DNA from 3 places in the Acinetobacter sp. AG1 genome. Region 2 is predicted to be linked to each of the others. Evidence: predicted binding sites of a transcription regulator. Region 2 holds the regulator's gene; each other region holds the start of a gene.

Region 1 (6,568 bases), on a different contig from region 2:
CAACCGATGATAACGCAACTCAATAATTTATTGCGCCGTTTAGATCAATCGTTGCAGGCAGAGCAACGATTTACAGCCGATGCATCGCATGAATTACGTTCTCCTTTGTCCGCTATTCAAATGCGTTTACAACTTTTACAACGCAAATATCCTGAGCACGCTACAGATTTTAGACAAATGCAGCAAGATGTAAGTCGAGGCATTCAGACCTTGGAAAACCTACTTTTGTTGGCGCGGCTAGACCCAGAACATGCTGGAAATTTGCCTAAAACATGTATCAATTTACATACAGTTATTAATGAAGTTATTCAAGCTTTAGAGTTATTTGCTAATCAAAAGTCGATTCAGTTACATCTACAACTTATGGGAAATGAAAATCACACAATTCTTGCCAATCAACAGTTACTCTTTACCTGTATTCGAAATATTGTTGATAATGCAATTCGTTATACGCCAGAAAATGGGCATGTTTATATTACTTTAAAGAAACAATCTTATTTAGAACTAATTGTACAGAATGAGGGAGACGGATTGAAAGAGGAGGTTTTTGAGCGCTTGGGTGAACGTTTTTATCGTGCTTTAGGGACTAAAACTCAAGGCTCTGGTCTAGGACTCTCAATTTGCAGAAAAATCATCGAATTACATCATAGTAAAATAGTATTTTCACCATCTGAGTATGGTGGACTCAAAGTGAGTATTCAATTAAATACGGTCTAATTTGATCAAACAAAAAAAGCAGTACGCGCTGACATACTGCTATTCCCACGTTTATTATTATGCGGTTGTTATTATATTACTTCGTTAAAATCAGACGATTATTACGAGTTAAACGCAAGCGGTATTCTTCACCCGCATGCATTATGCGTATTTCCCGACCTAAGGCAAAAAGATTATTGGAATGCAACATTGGCAATGATTGAGCTGCATCTGTACTACGTGTAAATAGATTAAATGGTGCGTTCATTTGTTATGCTCCGTGGTGTGTTTTTTAATGATTTAAATGATAATCATTATCGAATAGACCTGTCAACGTAAATTTCAAGAATTTACAAAATCATTGATTATTGATGTTTTTAGAATGTGAAATCGTTATTAAATTCATTAAAATTGTTGTGAAAAAATAGAGATATTAAACTGTTATGGCAAAAGCTATTGTTGACGTTGCGATCGCAATTTTATTGCATAAATCTAAAGTGTTAGTGGGTTGGCGACAAGCAGATCAACATCAAGGTAATAAACATGAATTTCCTGGTGGAAAAGTCGAACTAGGGGAATCACCTGAACAAGCTTGTCGTAGAGAGATTTATGAGGAAGTCGGTATTGGTTTAAAGGAGTGGCATCCGTTCGATATTATTCGTCATGAATATGAAGATGTTATTGTTAATTTACATCTTTTTCATGCACACGTACCTGAGGAAATGCTTAATCAAATTCATCAACCTTGGACTTGGTATCAACGCGATCAACTAGCGAGTTTAAACTTTCCGAAGGCAAATGCTGTAATTCTGGAACGCTTAATCTGGTCTCATTTGATTAAGATCAGTGATCAAATTGATGCTTTACCACATCATAACTTTCAAATGTATTGGCGCATTCAAATAGCTGAAGTTGAAAAGATTGAACAGCAGTTAGAGCTTTTAACTGATGAACAATTACAAAAAATTATAATTAATACTGATATTTATCAAAACATGAACATGGTTCTACAGTCTAGAGTGAAGACAATTCATCTTAAACAATCACAATTAATGGCACTTAAAAAAGGTGAATTGATTGTTGGTAAACGTTTTATTGCAGCCTGTCATGATGCTGTTTCATTACAACATGCACAGCATATAGGTTGTGATGCAGTATTTTTGAGTCCTGTGAAAGCGACTGAAACACATCCAAATGCAAAAGTATTGGGTTGGAATGACTTTGCTGCATTAGCTCAGCAGAGTGATATTCCAGTTTTTGCTTTAGGTGGCGTAGCACCTGAAGATTTAAAACAAGCCCAAAAGCATCATGCTTATGGGCTTGCTGGGATTCGTCAATTTAGTTCAATTGATTGATCAAACTTTTTATAACGCTTGAATAGCTTTTTTAGCTTCTTGGGCTTTTACTGGATGATTACGTGCTTCGCTTGCTCGGAGCACAATAAACCAAAGTTGTTTTTTCATCGAGTTACTTTGCGCATAGCTTAAACCACGACGTGCCAAAGCTTCCGCATTCGCATATTGTTTGCGCTGGTCTGCAATCAGTGCCAAATACAAATAAGTTTCGGTCGCTTGGGGAGCAATACGTTGAGCTTGAAGAGCATAACGTTCTGCTTCCGCAAGTTGCTGTTGCTTATAAGCAACTTGGGTTTTTTGCATTAATGTTCTAAATGCTGGTAATTGACTCCCATCATTGAACTTTTGCTGTACTTTTTGCTCAGGTACAACCACTTGTACGTTTTGACGCTTTATTTCTTTCTGCTCATACGGCGTAATTTTTACATTCGACGCGGGCGGAGCAGTTTTCTTTTTCTGCGTGTTTGACGTACTTGGCGGTTCTCCCAATTTAATTACCACTTTTTTATTTGGAGGCGGTGCTGAATTACAACCTGCAAGCAGCAATACACCAATCACAATCGTTATTTTCTTCATCATGTCCAATCATCCTTGTAACTTAGTTTTCACCGCTATAACTACCGCTCGAAATCACACGTGTAGAATTATGATTGGATAAATCGGTGTCCATTTGATTTTCACTTTCTCGAATATAATTGGTATTGCCATCACCGTAATGATCCCCCTGAGTGTCTTCTTCGGATGGGATATTTGTTGGTTCAACCTCATAATGTGATTGCCCGCAGAGGGTTGCACGACGAGGTACAGTTTGTCGAAGTAGGGGAATATACATTGCACCATCACAGCCTTGCGCTGATAAATCACCTGTTGCGCTGTCTATCCATTGCCATTCTACATTGTCAGTTTGACGAAGATTGACGGGTTCTTGACGAAGCTGTTTCATTACATTAGTCCAGACAGGTAATGCACCTGAAGAACCCGTGAGACCAGTAACTTTATTATCGTCCAGACCTAACCAGACGACAGCGACATGATTGCCTGAATAACCAGCGAACCATGAATCGCGTGTATCATTGGTGGTGCCAGATTTACCAGCTAAATTTAAGGTTTCAGGTAAGCTGCCATAAGCTGATCGTCCAGTACCTGAACGCATAACTTGTTGCAAACCGTAGTTCAAAATATAGGCAGCAGCAGGATCAATCGTTTGTTGAACATTTAAGCTATAACGTTCAAGCAAATGTCCTTTTGCATCAACAACAGTACGAATAGAGCGAGGAGGATATTTGAAACCACCTGTTGCAAAATTACCATAAATGCCAAGTACTTCCATTGGGGACATATTTACTGCACCCAAATAGATAGATGGATAAGCTGGAATATTCGAACTGACACCAAATTGTTTTAGCTTATTAGAAAATGCTGATAATCCAAATTCATTTCCTAAACGAACAGCAGATAGGTTATATGAATTTGCCAAGGCTTGTTGCATAGGTACAACACCGTGTTCACCACCACTATAATTTTTTGGTGTCCAACTCTTATCGCCTTCTACTGGAATATTAACGGCGCTATCTTCAATCGGACTCGCCCACGTATAACGTCCAGATTCGATCGCATTTAGATAAATAATTGGTTTTAACAACGAACCGACTTGACGTTTAGCATCTAGTGTACGGTTAAAGCCAGTAAAATCTTGGGTTGAACCAACAGCAGCAACCAATTCACCATTCTCTGGATGGGCTACAAGCACAGCGCCTTGTAAGTTTTTCAAACGTGCTGGATTTGCTTTTGCTAAACGTTCAACAGAGTCTTTAAAAGCATTTTGAACTTGGGTCTGTGCAATCGGGTCAAGCGTTGTGAAAATTTTCAAACCTTGATTGGTAATATCACTTTCTTGATATTCTGTACGTAATTGGCGACGTACGATATCAAGGAAATCTGGGAATTTTGCAGGCCCTAAAGTTGGTTTACTCACAATATTTAAAGGACGTGAGATTTCATCTTGATATTCTGTTTCAGATAAATAGCCCATTACCATCATATTGTTTAATACAACATCACGGCGTTTTTTAGCCGCTTCAGGATTACGCCAAGGGTTATATAAAGTTGGACCCTGTACTAAACCAACCAAAAAGGCTTGTTGGGAAATATTTAATTCACTCAGAGGTAAACCAAAATAGAATTGTGAAGCTAAGCCATAACCGTTAATTGAGTAATTGCCATTTTGACCTAAATTTACTTCATTTAAATAAGCTTCTAGAATTTCATCTTTGCTGTAATGCAGCTCAATCAACAATGCCATAAGAGCTTCATTGACTTTACGTTTGAGCGTTTTTTCTGGTGAAAGATAGAAATTTTTAACTAACTGTTGGGTTAATGTCGAGCCGCCTTGACGTCGACCACCTGTTGCATTACTGACTAAGGCACGTGCTGTACCTCGAATAGAAATACCATGATGGTGATAAAAATTTCGGTCTTCTGTTGAAATTAACGCTTCAATTAGTGTTTTTGGTACTTTATTTAGCTTAATGAGGACACGGTCTTCATTATGTTGTGGATAGATACCACCGATTAATAGGGGTTCTAAACGAGCAATACCCGTGCTAGAAGGTTTAGTTGAACGAATTTCACCAACTTGACCTTGATTAAAAGCAATCTCAAGCACTTGTTCAGGTTCATTACTATCACCATAGTCAAAACCACGTGTATGAACATACATTTGGTTACCTTGAATGATGTAACTTCCTGATTTTTCATAGTTCGCGGTATTTTTATAGCCCAGTAATTTTAATTCTTGGACAAAATTATCTTGAGTAATGGGTGCATTCGCATAGATTTCTAATGGACGAGCAAATACCTTGGCAGGAATATCCCAACGCTGACCTTCAAATTTATTGCGAATAATATTATCCAAACGGATCAGATAGATACTAAAGGCAATAAACACACCAATCACTAAAATTGAAAAAATTAGTGCTAGAAAACCAATACCACGTTCACACTTCATAGACTTGCGTTAAAACCGAAACAATGTGAGTAATGATGCGATAGCTTATTGTCATTTTGCAATCATAAAACTGTGAATAAATAGCAACATGCAATAAAAACTTTCAGAAGGTGTTGACATTAATCGTATAAAAAAAACAACGAATAGACATTTTTATACTTTTTAATCAATCATCAACGAAAATTTGATTGTTAATGATATGATAGTCAATAGTCGCGGTGGAGCTGAGTTATTCGTGCAAATTTCACATAAATCCTTTCGAAATATTGGTCTAATTGGGCGACCAGATAAGAATTCTGTAGTAGAAACGTTATGTTTAATTCATGATCATTTGATCACTTTAGGCTTAAATCCCGTTTTTGATCAGGAAACAGCCAAACTTGTGCCTTATAGTTATGGTCAGACCGTGAGCCGTAATTTATTAGGTGAAGTAGTGGATTTGGTGATCGTTGTGGGTGGAGATGGTTCTTTACTTCATGCGGCACGTGCTTTAGTCAGATACAATACACCCGTTATTGGGATTAACCGTGGTCGACTCGGATTCTTAACTGATATTAAGCCGGCAGAAGCAATTTTTAAACTGGATCAGGTACTACAAGGTCAATTTCAACTGGATCGACGTTTCTTGTTGGAAATGGAAGTCCGTACCAATAACGAAACTATTTATGATGCAATTGCCTTAAATGATGTGGTGTTACACTCAGGTAAATCGGTTCATATGATTGATTTTGAGCTGAGTATTGATGGGCAATATGTCTATCGTCAGCACAGTGATGGTTTAATTGTATCGACACCAACAGGCTCGACCGCTTATTCACTTTCGGGTGGTGGGCCAATTTTACATCCAAGTATGGATGCGATCGCACTTGTACCAATGCACCCACATACTTTGTCATCTCGTCCAATCGTTGTCGGTGGGCAAAGTGAGATTAAGATTACCATCCGTGAAAATCGTGTCTTACCGATGGTGAGTGCTGATGGACAACATAGTGTTGCATTAAATGTAGGTGATACGGTGCATATCCGTAAACATCCGTTTAAACTAAGCTTATTACATCCACCTGGTTATGATTTTTATATGGCTTGCCGTACTAAACTGGGTTGGAATCAAGATTTTGAATCTTTTCAACAGGATGACTCATGAATATTGAACAAATGCTCGCTATTTTAAATCCTGAAATTGTTGAGCGTCTGAAAACTGCTGTTGAAATTGGTAAATGGCCAAATGGTATTGCATTGACCAAAGAGCAACGTGAAATTTGTATGCAAGCCGTGTATGCATGGGAAATGGAAAATTTACCGAAAGAACAGCGCAGTGGTTATATTGACCGAGGTACGAAAGAAGAAGGTGAGGAGTGTGATGATGATCATCACAAAAATGAGCCTGAGTTTAAGCCGATTCGGTTTGTTTGATGATTTTAAAGCCCAGTATTTTTACTGGGCTTTTAGTCAGGCTAATTAATACCAATTTTCAAAATTAAGTTAAGAACTTTCCTATTGCGATGTATTC
Region 2 (6,568 bases):
CATATTGCTTGTCATATTAGGTCTATTTACATTTCATGACGTAAGATGTTTAGACACGATGAAATAAGTTTTACGAAATTTAGTTATTCTAAATTCGCAAGACCTGTTTAAAATGCAAATAAATCTTAGACATACGATTTAAAGACTTTTTTAGGGAACGGTTTTTCCATGGCAACTGAAGATCTAGCGACACGCAAGAAAAATAATACCGAAGCGAAAGAGCGTCAGTTTAAAGGTCTTTCTTTAACTGAACGCAAAGAAGCTCGCCGCGAAAAGTTGATTGAAGCAGGTATTGCAACCTACGGTACACAGGGGTTTTTTTCGGTCACTGTCAAAGATGTCTGTAATGAGGCGAAGCTGACTGAGCGTTATTTTTACGAATCATTTAAGAAAAGTGAGGAGCTTTTCCAAACGGTATTCTTAAAAATGATTGGCAAAATGCAAAATTGTTTAACCCAAGCCGTGCTCATGGCTGCACCTGAACCTAAGAATATGGTCACGGCAGGTTTATCCGCATTGTTGAGTGCGATTAAAGATGACCCTCGTATGGCACGAATTATTTATATCGATGCCATGTTGGTGCAAGATTTACATAATCAGGCGACGATTCAAGAAACCTTGACTCAATTCGATCGTATTATCCAAGCTTTCGTGATGATTACCATGCCGAATGCACCTCAAAGTGGTGAAGAAGTTTCATTAATGGCAACAGGTTTAAATGGTTATGTGACGCATATTATTATTCGTTGGGTTTCCGAAGGCTTTAAACAACCCTTAGAAGATGTGTTATCTGCTTGTTGTGCTGTGTTTTTATCATTTATTGAAACCACCTCACAAAAAAATTAAAATCCTTTTACAGTTTTGTGACGAACACAATAAAAAGGTTTCAATGGTATTAACCAAATGAATTCATTTGTTTTATTTGCAAACAACTTGTCATCATTTGGTCACTGCTCTGCCCTAGAATTGTCACAATTTATTGCTAAATTCGACTTTATTAACTCTTTTGCAATGATATTGTCATAATTAATCTTTGTAATAAGCCTGTCATAACAACAAAACGGTTCACCGTTACAGATTTTAAGGGTATTGCGCAGTGAAAGATGACTATATTTTAATTGTCGATGATGAGCTACCGATCCGCGAAATGATCCATACCTCTTTGGATATGGCAGGCTTCCAATGTTTACAAGCTGAGGATGCCAAACAAGCGCATCAGATTATCGTCGATCAGCGTCCTGCTCTTATTTTGCTGGATTGGATGCTACCAGGTGGTGTCAGTGGTGTAGATCTATGCCGTCGTCTCAAACGTGATGAAAACTTAGCTGAAATTCCTGTCATCATGCTGACAGCACGTGGTGAAGAAGACCATAAAGTGCAAGGGCTAGATGCGGGTGCAGATGATTACATGACCAAACCATTCTCTACACGTGAATTGGTTTCTCGTATCAAAGCCGTATTACGTCGTGCAAATGCACTCAGTGGCGAAAAAGTCATTGATGCTAATGGCTTAATGCTCGATCCGGTCAGCCAGCGTGTGAGCTTTGGTAACAGTATTCTCGATATGGGTCCAACCGAATATCGTTTATTGGCTTTCTTTATGACACACCCTGAACGTGCATATACACGTGCACAATTACTGGATCAAGTTTGGGGCGGTAATGTCTATATCGAAGATCGTACCATTGACGTGCATATCCGACGTTTACGCAAAGTGTTAGAACCTTTTGGCGTAGATCGTTTTGTACAAACAGTACGTGGCACAGGCTATCGTTTTTCTACACGAGCTGATTTAGCAGCAGGTTAAAATCCTTTATGTATGAACCTTATCCCGTCCCTGAACTGGCACGTGAACATCAACGTTTCCGTCACAGCAATTTATGGACGTTTGCAAAACAAGATCTAAGACTGCTACTTTTTTTCTTATTGATTGCGAGCTTAATTGGATTCGGGGTTGGATACTTTTGGAGCTGTATTTTTGTCGCGTTTGTCGTTTTTTTTATACTCCAACTCCGCTCACTGTATTTAGTCAATGAGTGGATCTCAAATCGTCCCTATGATGTCCCCCCAAATCTAAGCGGTATTTGGGGTGCATTATTATTTAATGTCTATCGAGCGCAGCGACAAGAACGTATCGTTCAAGCCGAAATGGTAGGTTTGATTGATCGTGCACAATCATCTCTGGTTGCATTGGCTGAAGCTGTCGTTTTGATTGATGACCAACATCAGATTGAATGGTGGAATCCTGCTGCCGAGAAGTTATTGGGCATCAATCCTTTGGATCGTGGACGTAATTTACTGGCTATTTTGCGTCAACCCAGTTTTATTGAATATTTTAATCATATCGATCAAGCACCTGATGGTATCCGTCTACAGGCTCAAATGGACGAAGACCGATATGTGCAAGTGAAGTTAACTCGCTTTGGTGGGGAAAGTCGCTTATTGGTGGCATATGACACCACTCGCGTACATAATCTTGAACAAATGCGTAAAGACTTCGTGGACAACATTTCTCATGAATTACGTACACCGCTCACCGTATTGAGTGGTTATATCGAAACATTTATCGATCAAGATGACATTACTCCTCGCTGGAAACGCGCTTTCACTCAAATGCAATCACAAACCAAACGCATGAATGCATTGGTGAATGATTTATTGCTTTTATCCAATTTAGAAAACAATAAAAAAGTCGCAAAAAATCAAATTATTGACATGGCAAATTTGATGAATCAATTATTTGATGATGCGCGTGCTTATAATCTCGATTATGGTCATACTTTAAATTTAGATATCGACAGTCATTGTGATTTAATCGGCTCTGATATGGAAATTGCCAGTGCGTTTAGTAATTTAATCACCAATGCAATTAAATACACACCGAAAGGCGGCATTATTACGATTGGCTGGCATGAAGATGGCGATCACGCTTACTTTACCGTACAAGATAATGGGATTGGCATTAATCCAAAACATCTACCCCGTTTAACTGAGCGTTTTTATCGTGTTGACAGCGCACGTAGCCGTCAGACAGGGGGGACAGGTTTAGGCTTAGCAATCGTCAAACATGTGTTAATGCAACATGGTGCGCATTTAGAAATTAGCTCCAAAGAAAACGAAGGCTCAACCTTTACCGCTGTCTTTCCCAAAGAACGTTTGTATCGTATAGGTTAAAATAGAGGGAGCTAAAATTGCTCCCTAAATATTTGATATTACAATTTAATTACAATAATAATATAATAATATTTTGATTAATTTCACCGCTCACACATTCTTCTTTAGACGTAATATATTTTATGAATTCTCATTTCTTTCGTAGTTTCGCCTTTCTCCTAGGCTTAAGTAGTTCATTTTCAGCGATCGCAATGCCTACTGATCCATTGATCGGTACTTGGAAAGTGGTAGATGAACGGAGTGGTTCTTATCTATCTGATATTGTGATCAGACGTAATTCTAAAACTGAACAATATAGTGCTGTCATTGTGAAAATGTACCCTCAAGGCAAAGAGGAGGTTCCTACACTATGCACCCCTTGTACTGGTGCTTTAAAAAATCAGCCGATTATTGGTATGGAAGTACTGAGTAATCTTAAAATGCTGAATCTAAATGAAGAATTTGGACAAGGTGTATGGATAAATCCTTATGATGGATATAAATATAGTTTGAATGCGCGTTTAAGTAAAACAGGTAAAATGCTCACAATAAATGCTAAAAACCCGAATAATAATACGTTTAGAAATATGACGTGGATTCGTCTCTAAATTAGAAATCTCCCTTTCAAAATTAGATTAAAAATCCATCAAAAAGAGCGTATATAAATACGCTCTTTTTTCAAATAATTCTGTGATTTTGAGATAAATAACACATAGATAAAAATACATTTCAAATGAAGGAATGACTTAAACAGATACAGGTTTCGACTCCACCAAATGACTGGGTAAACCAAAAATATGGTCGAAAAGATAATTATAAACAAAGGTATAACAAGGTATCAGAACCATCAGGCTGAAATCTAACAAAAATGCTTTTATTAAACTGATCTGCATCCACCATGCAATAAGTGGAATCAAAATCATCACTAAAACAATCTGAAAGCCGATGGCATGTACTACCCGTCTCATTACTGTGCGTTTTTTGGAGATCTGCTTTTTTTCCCACATCTCAAATACATGGTTATAAAAGTAATTGATCGTCACTGCGATCACAGCAATCAAGATCGACAAAGGTCCCGTATGACTTATGCTTGTATTCGAAAGTACAGCCAGCACCATCGCACAGATAAAAAAGCTAAAAACTTCATAGAAAAACACGTAGGTGACTCTTCTCTTGGTTCCTTGCATGACCACGCCTTAAAATTAATAATAAGTGGATTTTACGCTTTAAATTTGATAAAAAAAGTTAATCGTCATCAGATTTACTGACAAGGAAATTGTCATGAAACTTAGTAGTGATCAGCTAGAGTTGATTCTTGAAATTATTGATCGTGGTAATTTTTCCGCAGCGGCACGTGCCTTGAATCGAGTGCCCTCGGCTGTCAGCATGGCGATTGCGAACCTCGAAGCTGAATTGAATTTAAAATTATTTGAGCGCAGTAAAAATCATCTCGCCCCTACCGAAGTCGCTCTTTCAATTGAACCGCATGCTCGATTGATTGTCACCAAAATGCGCCAACTTGAAATGCATTTAAGCGAGCTTTCGATGGGACTCGAAACTGATATTTCGATTGGGGTTGCGGCAGACGTTAACCAAAAATTTTTATTAGCGGGAATTGAACAACTGATTCAACGTTATCCACTACTCAATATTGAAATGGTTTCAGCGCCTCAACAAGAATTAAAAGAGCGCCTAGAAAAAAATGAAATTGACTTATATGTTGCTTATAGTTCTTCAAATATTGATACCAACCAACGTTTTCGATTATTAGCGATGGAAAAGTTTGTAGCAGCCATTTCACCCCATAATGCACAGAAATTGAAAGAACAACAGCGCAATGAACTCACCACGCTGTCTGAATTAAGACAAATTATTGTGGCGAGTAAACATTATGCTTTACCCGATCCACGCATTCTAGTTTCTGAAACCTATTGGACGACTGATAATTTGTCGATGGCAATTCAGATGGTCGAGCAAGGATTAGGTTGGGGAAATTTTCCCCTTTCTGTTGTGAAAGAGCCTTTTAACCAGCAAAGTTTAGTTCGTTTAGCATTTAGTGATACGACCAATGGGTTAGATATGCCAATTCATGCGATTTGGCTAAGCTACAAACCACTCAGCCAATCTCTGCAATTTCTTATTGAGTTTTGGGCAAAACAAATTCAAATCGAATAAAAAAAAGCCCGACATCCTGTCGAGCTTTTTTCATATTCCTTTCACTAGGTACAACTCCTGTCATACCTCACATCCTGATGCACAAACTTATCATTCTTTTTTTATGTTTTGGAACTTCCTGTTCCTGATGAATCGATATTAGACAATTCAATTAAAGCTGCAAATGGGATATTCACCTTAATCAATGTAAGAAAAAGCGTACATGATTAAATCTTAGATCAATTTATCAAATAGATTAAATCTAAGCTTGAACTTAAATGAATGCTGTTAATCACCCAATAAATTCATATGATCTATTGAACTCGTCATTCCCATATAAGCATCATAGCTTTGAGCGAGTAGACAAATGATAACAAAAGCGATCAATATTAATATTTTCTTTGTCATGGTCATCTTCAGTTACTCAAATAAAGAATCTATGAAAAAGGTATAAGATTTTTACCATCTAATCTAATATAGAAAAAACAAGCAATGATCTAATTTTGAGATATGTGGACATTAAAACAATTCAATTATCTAATCACGATTGTTGAAACTGGTGGCTTTATTGCAGCGTCAGAAAAGCTTTTTATTGCCCAATCAGCACTCAGCAGGCAAATTAAAAACTTAGAAGAAGAACTGGGTTTTGAAATTTTTGATCGCTCAGAGAAAAAAATAAGACTCACCCCTGCAGGTGAAGCACTATATAAAAGTTTAAAGACCAATCTTGATCATTTAAAAAGCTCGATTGTGAGTGCTCAAAGTATTAGTCGCGGTGAAGGGAGAATTATTAAAATCGCACATTCTAGTAGTATTGTGCTTGATCAAAATAAGCTCGAAATCTTTGAGCAGTTGTGTGATACACATTTGATTGATATTGAAATGAATACTTTATCATCTGAACTACAGCTCGAATATTTATTAAATGGCAGCATTGACTTGGGCTTTATTCGCCCACCGATTTATCACAATCTAAATGATGTAAATTCGATCAGTTTATACACTGCACCCCTATATGTTGCTTCTCATAGCTCAGACTCCTTTTTCTACGAAAAAGAAAGTGTGACGATTCGTGAGTTAGCACAACTTAATTTTGTTTCTGTGCCTCATAAAGGGCGTGGTGGGCTAAGCTATCTGGCTGCTAATTTATGTTTGGTTAATGGTTTTACTCCCCAAAGAACCAAAATCTATTCGAGAAAAAGGTCTCAACTGGAATTAGTTGCGAATGGTTTTGGCATTTGTATTGTACCTGAGGAATTTA
Region 3 (6,568 bases), on a different contig from region 2:
GTGATAAACCTTTAGGTATTCCCTTTATAAAAGGTGAAAAACTTGATGAATACTGGTTGTTGTTCCGTGTAGGTGTAATTGCCGCCATTGAGCACTTTACAGGTACAATTGGGCAGTGGACACTTGAAAGTAAATCTTGGGATAAAGCGGATCCTGCGATGAGTGATTTATTCCGTTGGCATCTTGCAGAAGAAGTTGAGCATCGTTGCGTAGCTTACGACCTATTTGAACATTTGTTATCAAATAAACTTGGTTTTTATGTCTCACGCCAAGTCATTATGTTAGCGATTTTCCCGCTCTTTATTTATTTTCTAGCAGACTTCGCTCGTAATCTTGGAAAACAAGATCTAGATCATCAAGATATGCAGAAGTTGATGCGTCGAGGATTTTTTACTTTTATTCGGAAATTTGAAGAAACCGCAACGAAAACAGATCATCTACCTACCATAAAATACTTATTTAAAGCCGCCTTACGTTGGGTATCACCACACTTTAATCCTATTCATGAAGGGAATACAGAACAAGCCTTAGCATATATAGCACACTCCCCAGCAGTACAATTTTTTGAAAATGTAGCACAGCAAAAATCATTCAAAGTTTCTACATTTAGTTGACACAAAACGATGATACAGCGCCACTCCTCGGAGTGGTTTTTATTTATTTTAAATTTCAATAAGTTTGATAATTATAAGCTATACAATTTCTATATATATTTTTCTAAAATTATCGTTATATCTTCAAAAATTTGAATGCGAACTCACAACAACATCATTTTATGAATGAATTATGGATAAAAATTACACTCCAATAATACAGTTTCATTGAAATTTCATTGATAAACCGTATATTAGTAGTTGAACTTAAGTCAAATCGTGAAAATAAACATATTTTCTTAATTTATTTGAGTTCATGCCTTTTAACTAGAGGAATACCTCATGAATAAGTTTGCGGTTGCAGTTTTTGCTGGATTGGTAAGCCTTACAGGTTTTAACCTTCAAGCAGCTACACCAGAACAAGAATGTAAAAAGTTGCAAGATGACTATAACCTCATCTATGCATCTAAAGGATTTTGTTTTAAAGATGCAGATGCCAAAGCTAAATATGGTAATGAAAACTGCCATACAACAAAGCCTAAATTTTCTGACAGAGAGCAACAACGCTTAGATGAAATTAAAGAGCGTCAAAAAGAATTAAATTGCAAATAAAAACTTTATCTTTAAGTCTTAGCAATTTATTTTCTATTTTTGTCTGAAAAGCAAAACTTCTCATCTCATTATATTAAAGGACTAATCATGGCGTACGATGACCAAAATATTTTCGCAAGAATCTTAAGAGGCGAACTACCTGCAATCAAAATCTATGAAGATGATCAGGTCCTCGCTTTTATGGATATTATGCCTCAAGCAGATGGTCATGCTTTAGTTATTCCTAAAATACCTGCTGTTACTTTGATGGATTTACCTGCTGATGCAGCAGCCTATACGATTCAAATTGTTCAAAAGATAGCTAAAGCAATTGAAACCGCTTTAGATGCTAAAGGAATCGTACTAATGCAACTTTCAGGAGCTGCTGCTGGGCAAACAGTTCCACATGTGCACTTCCATTTGATTCCTAGCTCAGTTCATGAACTTGGTCGTCATGCAGCACAAATGGGTGATCAGGAAAAGATTAAAGCCTTTGCTGAAAAGATTAAAGCAGTGCTGTAAGCAAAAAATTATCTAAATGATGGGGCTTTTCGCCCCATTTTTATTTATTAAATATATAAAAATCAATAACAAATATAATTATTACTAAATATGAATCGTCATCAAACTGTCATTTTTCTTTCACTTATCTGTCACAAAGTTTGCCGATACTGCATACAAGTCAGTGAGCTGTGTAACTTTATGTACACAAGCAAGCTTATAACAGTAACTAAGGCATCAGCCATTTACAAAAAGTGTTTGGAGAAATCTCAATGAAAAAATTGCTTCTTGCTGCTACTGTAGCAACTTTAGCCATGAATGCAGCGCAAGCAGCACCTACATTGTATGGTAAGCTCAATGTGACTTTAGATCAAATCGACAAAAATGGCTTTAAAGATGAAAGCGTAACAAAAATTAACTCAAATGCTTCTCGTCTTGGTGTGAAAGGCGAAGAAAAACTTACTAATAACCTTTCAGCAGTGTATTTAGCAGAATGGGGCGTTTCTACTGATGGATCTGGTTCAGATACTGACTGGAGTATGCGTAACCGTTTTGTTGGTCTTAAATCTGATGGAGTTGGTACTCTAAAAATTGGTCAATATGATTCTTATTTAAAAACTGCTGCTGGCAATAACCAAGATATTTATAATGACCACACTGAACTAGATATGACAAAAGTTTTAGTTGGTGAAGATCGTTTAAGCAATGTTATTGGTTTTGAAACTGACAAAAAATTATTAGCTGGTTTAGCATTTAATATCATGTTCCAGCAAGGTGAAGAGTCATCAGCTGTAAAAAATGATGCTAAAGGTCAAAAAGGTAGTCGTGATAGCTTTGGTGATGGAATTTCAACATCTATCACTTATGAAAATAAAGATATTGGTTTAGCGGCAGCTGTTGCTGGTAACTTCGGTGTAGCATCAACATTTAACGCATATAATAAAGAACTTGGCGGCAAAATTTATTCTGATGCAATCCGTGTAACTGGTTCTTTAGACTTATCACCAGCTGGCGTTGATGGCTTAGTATTTGGGGCTTTATGGCAAACTGCACAACCTACTGATGATACTGTTGTTGTAGGTACACCAGCTGTTTCATATAAAGGCTTAAAAGAAAATGCTTTCGGTGTAACTGCTGCGTATATCATCCCTTCTACACCAGTGAAGTTAAAAGCAGAATATATTTCTGCTAAAACAGAAGTTGATGGTCTTCAAGATCGTAAAAATGATTTATACGGTGTAGGCGCTGATTACAACATTAATAAACAAGCTCGTTTCTATGGTATTGTTGCTCAACAAAAAATTGACTGGCAGAAAGACAACAACAAGAAAACTGTTATTGGTTTAGGTATGGAATATAACTTCTAATCAGAAGTTTATTTCAAATGTTAATAAAAGGGCGTTTCGCCCTTTTATTTTTATATACTTATCTTTTTAAAAAACCACTCACCAAATTCAATACTTGTTGAATATCTTGATTTGCTTCTTGGGGATTGGTATTACTTCCTTGCGGAGTCAAAGAATCAATCACTTGAGGTAATACAGACGCAATCGCACTGTAAATTTCTTGCTTTGGAGCTTGTGCTTGTTGAGCAACCTGTTCGATATCTTGATCATCAAATAAGCTTTGAATATTTTGGGTTGGAACATCTTGAGCATTTGCTTGTTGAGGATCGACCCAGCTCTGTACCTGATTGGATAAACCTGTACTTTTTAGTTTATCTAATGCCCCTTGTAAGCCCCCCTGTTTTTGAATCCAAGCAAGAACCAACGGCAATACGGCTATTAATAATGTTTGGGCTGTGTTCCCACTAGTATTACTATTTGTCTGAGATGTATTGTTATTCGGACTACCTAACTGACCCAAAACTGAACCTAGGATACCACCTAAACCACTTTGCGACTGATTTTGATTATTTTGTTGTTGACCACTAAGTTGCCCTAAAACTGAACCTAGAATTCCACCTAAACCACTATTTTTCCCAGATTGTTGCTGACCACCTAAGGCCTGTTTCGCTAAAATCTCTACGATATTTGTCAAATCTGTCATGATTTTTATATTCCAGTTAGAATTATTTATTCGAAAAGCATACGCTGCTTTTCAGCATGAAAACAAAGTTAAAGTGTTAAAATTTGCAAGAACATTTCATCAGTTTATTATTATTTTATAACTGCGGCTTATTCAGAGCCGCAGTAAAGTCTAAGAAATCACCAACGAAATTTATTCCAATTTTCTGGATTTGCCCAAAATTTAGAGTTAAACCAATCAGGAACATATTTGTAAGTTAAAATATTGAATTGCCATAGAGCAAAATCACTATCATGAGTAGTCTTATCAATAAGTTGAGTAAAACCTAGTGAACGTAATAGCTTTTCATCGTTTCGTTTACTAACAACAACAATCCTTTTTGCCATGAGGTCGCGTAACTTCACTAAAAGCTGCGCTTTATGTGTTTCAGTGATGTTTTGCATTTGCTCTGTATCAAATAATACAAAACCTAAATCATAACGTTGTGTAAATGGCAGATTTAAAAAGTCAGTTACGTTAAAATGATGCCATTGAATTTCAGCATTTTGATCAATTTGCTGACCGATACAAAGTGCAGTATGAATGGGCTGTTCTTTAGATAAATCGTCTAGCATAGAAGTGATGACATTTTGTTCAGCCATAACTGCAACCCTTGATTGAGAAAGATGAGAGTTTATTGATGGAACTACAAGGCATTTGTCACAAAATGCACGCAGCGCTCAAAACGCATAGTGTAACTGATCAACCAACCAGCAAGGCAAATGTTGAATATAAATTTATATTAGATCGTTCAGAAACTGATCTACCCTTCATATTAGGTCAAGAATTAGAAATTGAATGGACTGGAAATATTTTTTGTACTTCGTGTGGTGCAAAGACTCCAAAATCATATTCACAAGGTCACTGTTTCAAATGCTTCAAGACCAAAGCTGAATGTGATCTTTGTATTATGAAACCTGAGACTTGCCATTATCATCTTGGAACTTGTCGTGAAGATGAATTTGCACATAAGGTTTGTTTCCAACCTCATATTGTGTATCTAGCCAATTCAAGCGCACTAAAAATTGGAATTACTCGTATCGTTAATATGCCGACCCGATGGTTAGATCAAGGTGCGACCCAAGCGTTACCCATTTTGAAAGTTGGTTCTCGCCGCTTATCTGGTCATTTAGAAACTTTATTTGGTACACAAATTGCCGATAAGACGGATTGGCGTAAGCTCCTTAAAGGTGAAGCTGAACCATTGAATTTAATTGAGCAACGTGACCAGATTTTGGAAGAATTTGCACCCAAAATTCAAACGATCCGAGATGAGTTTAGCCAAAACCTAGAATTCAATGAAGAACTTGAATTTTTAGAACATGAATTGCCTAAAGAATTTATTTACCCAGTTGAACAATATCCAGAAAAAATTAAGTCTTTAAATTTGGATAAAACACCCAAAATTCGTGGTGTTTTACATGGCATTAAGGGGCAATATTTATTACTCGATATTGGTGTCATCAATATTCGTAAATACACAGGCTATGAAATGATTCTAAGAGCGTAAATTATAAGGTGGCATTTGAAATGCCACCTTTTTTAACTTAATTTGTTTTTAAACAATTCAGAATTGCATCAACAGGATTTTCAGTATCTCCTGAGATTAATTGTTTGTGCATACTTAAATGTTGCATCATCTGAATATGTGCTGTTTCATTATCCATTAATTTTTCAATTTCAGAAGCAAGGTGTTCTGGTGTCGCATCAGCTTGAATTAATTCTTGGATGACTTTTTTACCTGCAATGATATTAGGTAAAGAGTAGTAAGGAATCTTAACGAGAAACTTAGCGATCATATAAGTTAACCAATGCAACTTATAAAAAGTCACCATTGGGCGATGCAATAACATCGCTTCAAGCGTCGCAGTTCCTGATGCTAGTGCGACAATATCACTCGCATTCATGACCATACGACCTATTTTAGATTCAGCATCGGTATTTTCTAAAATATAAATTTTTGATTTTAAAGTTACATCTAAATTTTGAATACCATGTTCAATTTGTTGTCTTCGAGCATCATTGATTGCTGGAATCAGAAACTCTAGTTCAGGATATTTCTTATGTAGTATTTCCGCAGCCCCAATTAACAAAGGCAATAGTCTGTCAATTTCACCTCTTCGACTTCCTGGTAATAAAGCAACATGCATTTCATGTGCAGATAGACCAAGCTGATGTTTTGCTTCTACAATTGGATTTTTTAAAGGTAATTGTTTGGCTAGTGGATGCCCAACAAAAGCTGCTGGAACATCGTAATTTTCATAAAATGTTTTTTCAAATGGGAATAAACACAACACTAAATCAATACTACGTTTAATGCCATGTACACGTCCTTGACGCCATGCCCAAACAGATGGACTTACGTATTGAACTGTTTTAATTGGTAAATTCTTTTCTTTTATTGTTTTAGAAAGACGTAAATTGAAATCAGGTGCATCAATTCCAATAAAAATATCCACTGGATCTTCAGTCCAACGTTCAACTAGACCATCACGTACAGCAAATAACTTCTTTATATCTTTCAAAACCTCCACAATGCCCATTACTGATAAAATTTCCATTGGATAATAACTATGGAAACCCTCAGCAATCATTTGTGGACCACCAATACCTTCAAATTCAGCATCAATTCCTTGTTCGCGAAAACTGCGCATGAGTTTCACTCCTAGAGTATCTCCAGAAACTTCTCCCACCACGATACCAATTTTTAGTTTTTGCTTTAACAAGACCAATGCCCCACTGAAATATTTGAATGATTCTAACAAAATGATTTTACATCGAATCATAATAAGCTATCCAATTTGTTCAAGATTGGT

What was found. Region 2 encodes PhoB, which activates phosphate uptake and scavenging genes when phosphate is short. Its sites were predicted from a motif close to TGTCATNAANCTGTCATAA; they were not measured.
Region 1: the regulator PhoB is predicted to act here: its motif matches at 5,108-5,126, upstream of AAV96_RS03395 (NAD(+) kinase).
Region 3: the regulator PhoB is predicted to act here: its motif matches at 1,803-1,821, upstream of AAV96_RS13145 (porin).

Annotation. Positions count from the first base shown of each region.
Region 1 covers NZ_LBMZ01000089.1:14,405-20,972, reverse strand. Annotated here, with positions in the region: gene AAV96_RS03420 (sensor histidine kinase) at 1-717, shown strand, start outside; gene hemP (hemin uptake protein HemP) at 794-964, opposite strand; gene AAV96_RS03410 (thiamine phosphate synthase) at 1,140-2,051, shown strand; gene AAV96_RS03405 (tetratricopeptide repeat protein) at 2,061-2,630, opposite strand; gene mrcB (penicillin-binding protein 1B) at 2,650-5,058, opposite strand; gene AAV96_RS03395 (NAD(+) kinase) at 5,294-6,202, shown strand; gene AAV96_RS03390 (YeaC family protein) at 6,199-6,471, shown strand.
Region 2 covers NZ_LBMZ01000121.1:73,945-80,512, forward strand. Annotated here, with positions in the region: gene AAV96_RS14710 (TetR/AcrR family transcriptional regulator) at 169-846, shown strand; gene phoB (phosphate regulon transcriptional regulator PhoB) at 1,097-1,807, shown strand; gene phoR (phosphate regulon sensor histidine kinase PhoR) at 1,816-3,174, shown strand; gene AAV96_RS14725 (DUF2147 domain-containing protein) at 3,297-3,761, shown strand; gene AAV96_RS14730 (PACE efflux transporter) at 3,900-4,340, opposite strand; gene AAV96_RS14735 (LysR family transcriptional regulator) at 4,435-5,328, shown strand; gene AAV96_RS14740 (LysR family transcriptional regulator) at 5,818-6,568, shown strand, end outside.
Region 3 covers NZ_LBMZ01000118.1:106,368-112,935, reverse strand. Annotated here, with positions in the region: gene AAV96_RS13160 (metal-dependent hydrolase) at 1-614, shown strand, start outside; gene AAV96_RS13155 (YARHG domain-containing protein) at 936-1,205, shown strand; gene AAV96_RS13150 (HIT family protein) at 1,293-1,706, shown strand; gene AAV96_RS13145 (porin) at 1,958-3,052, shown strand; gene AAV96_RS13140 (YidB family protein) at 3,111-3,734, opposite strand; gene AAV96_RS13135 (DUF6231 family protein) at 3,893-4,354, opposite strand; gene AAV96_RS13130 (DUF2797 domain-containing protein) at 4,393-5,262, shown strand; gene lpxB (lipid-A-disaccharide synthase) at 5,300-6,478, opposite strand.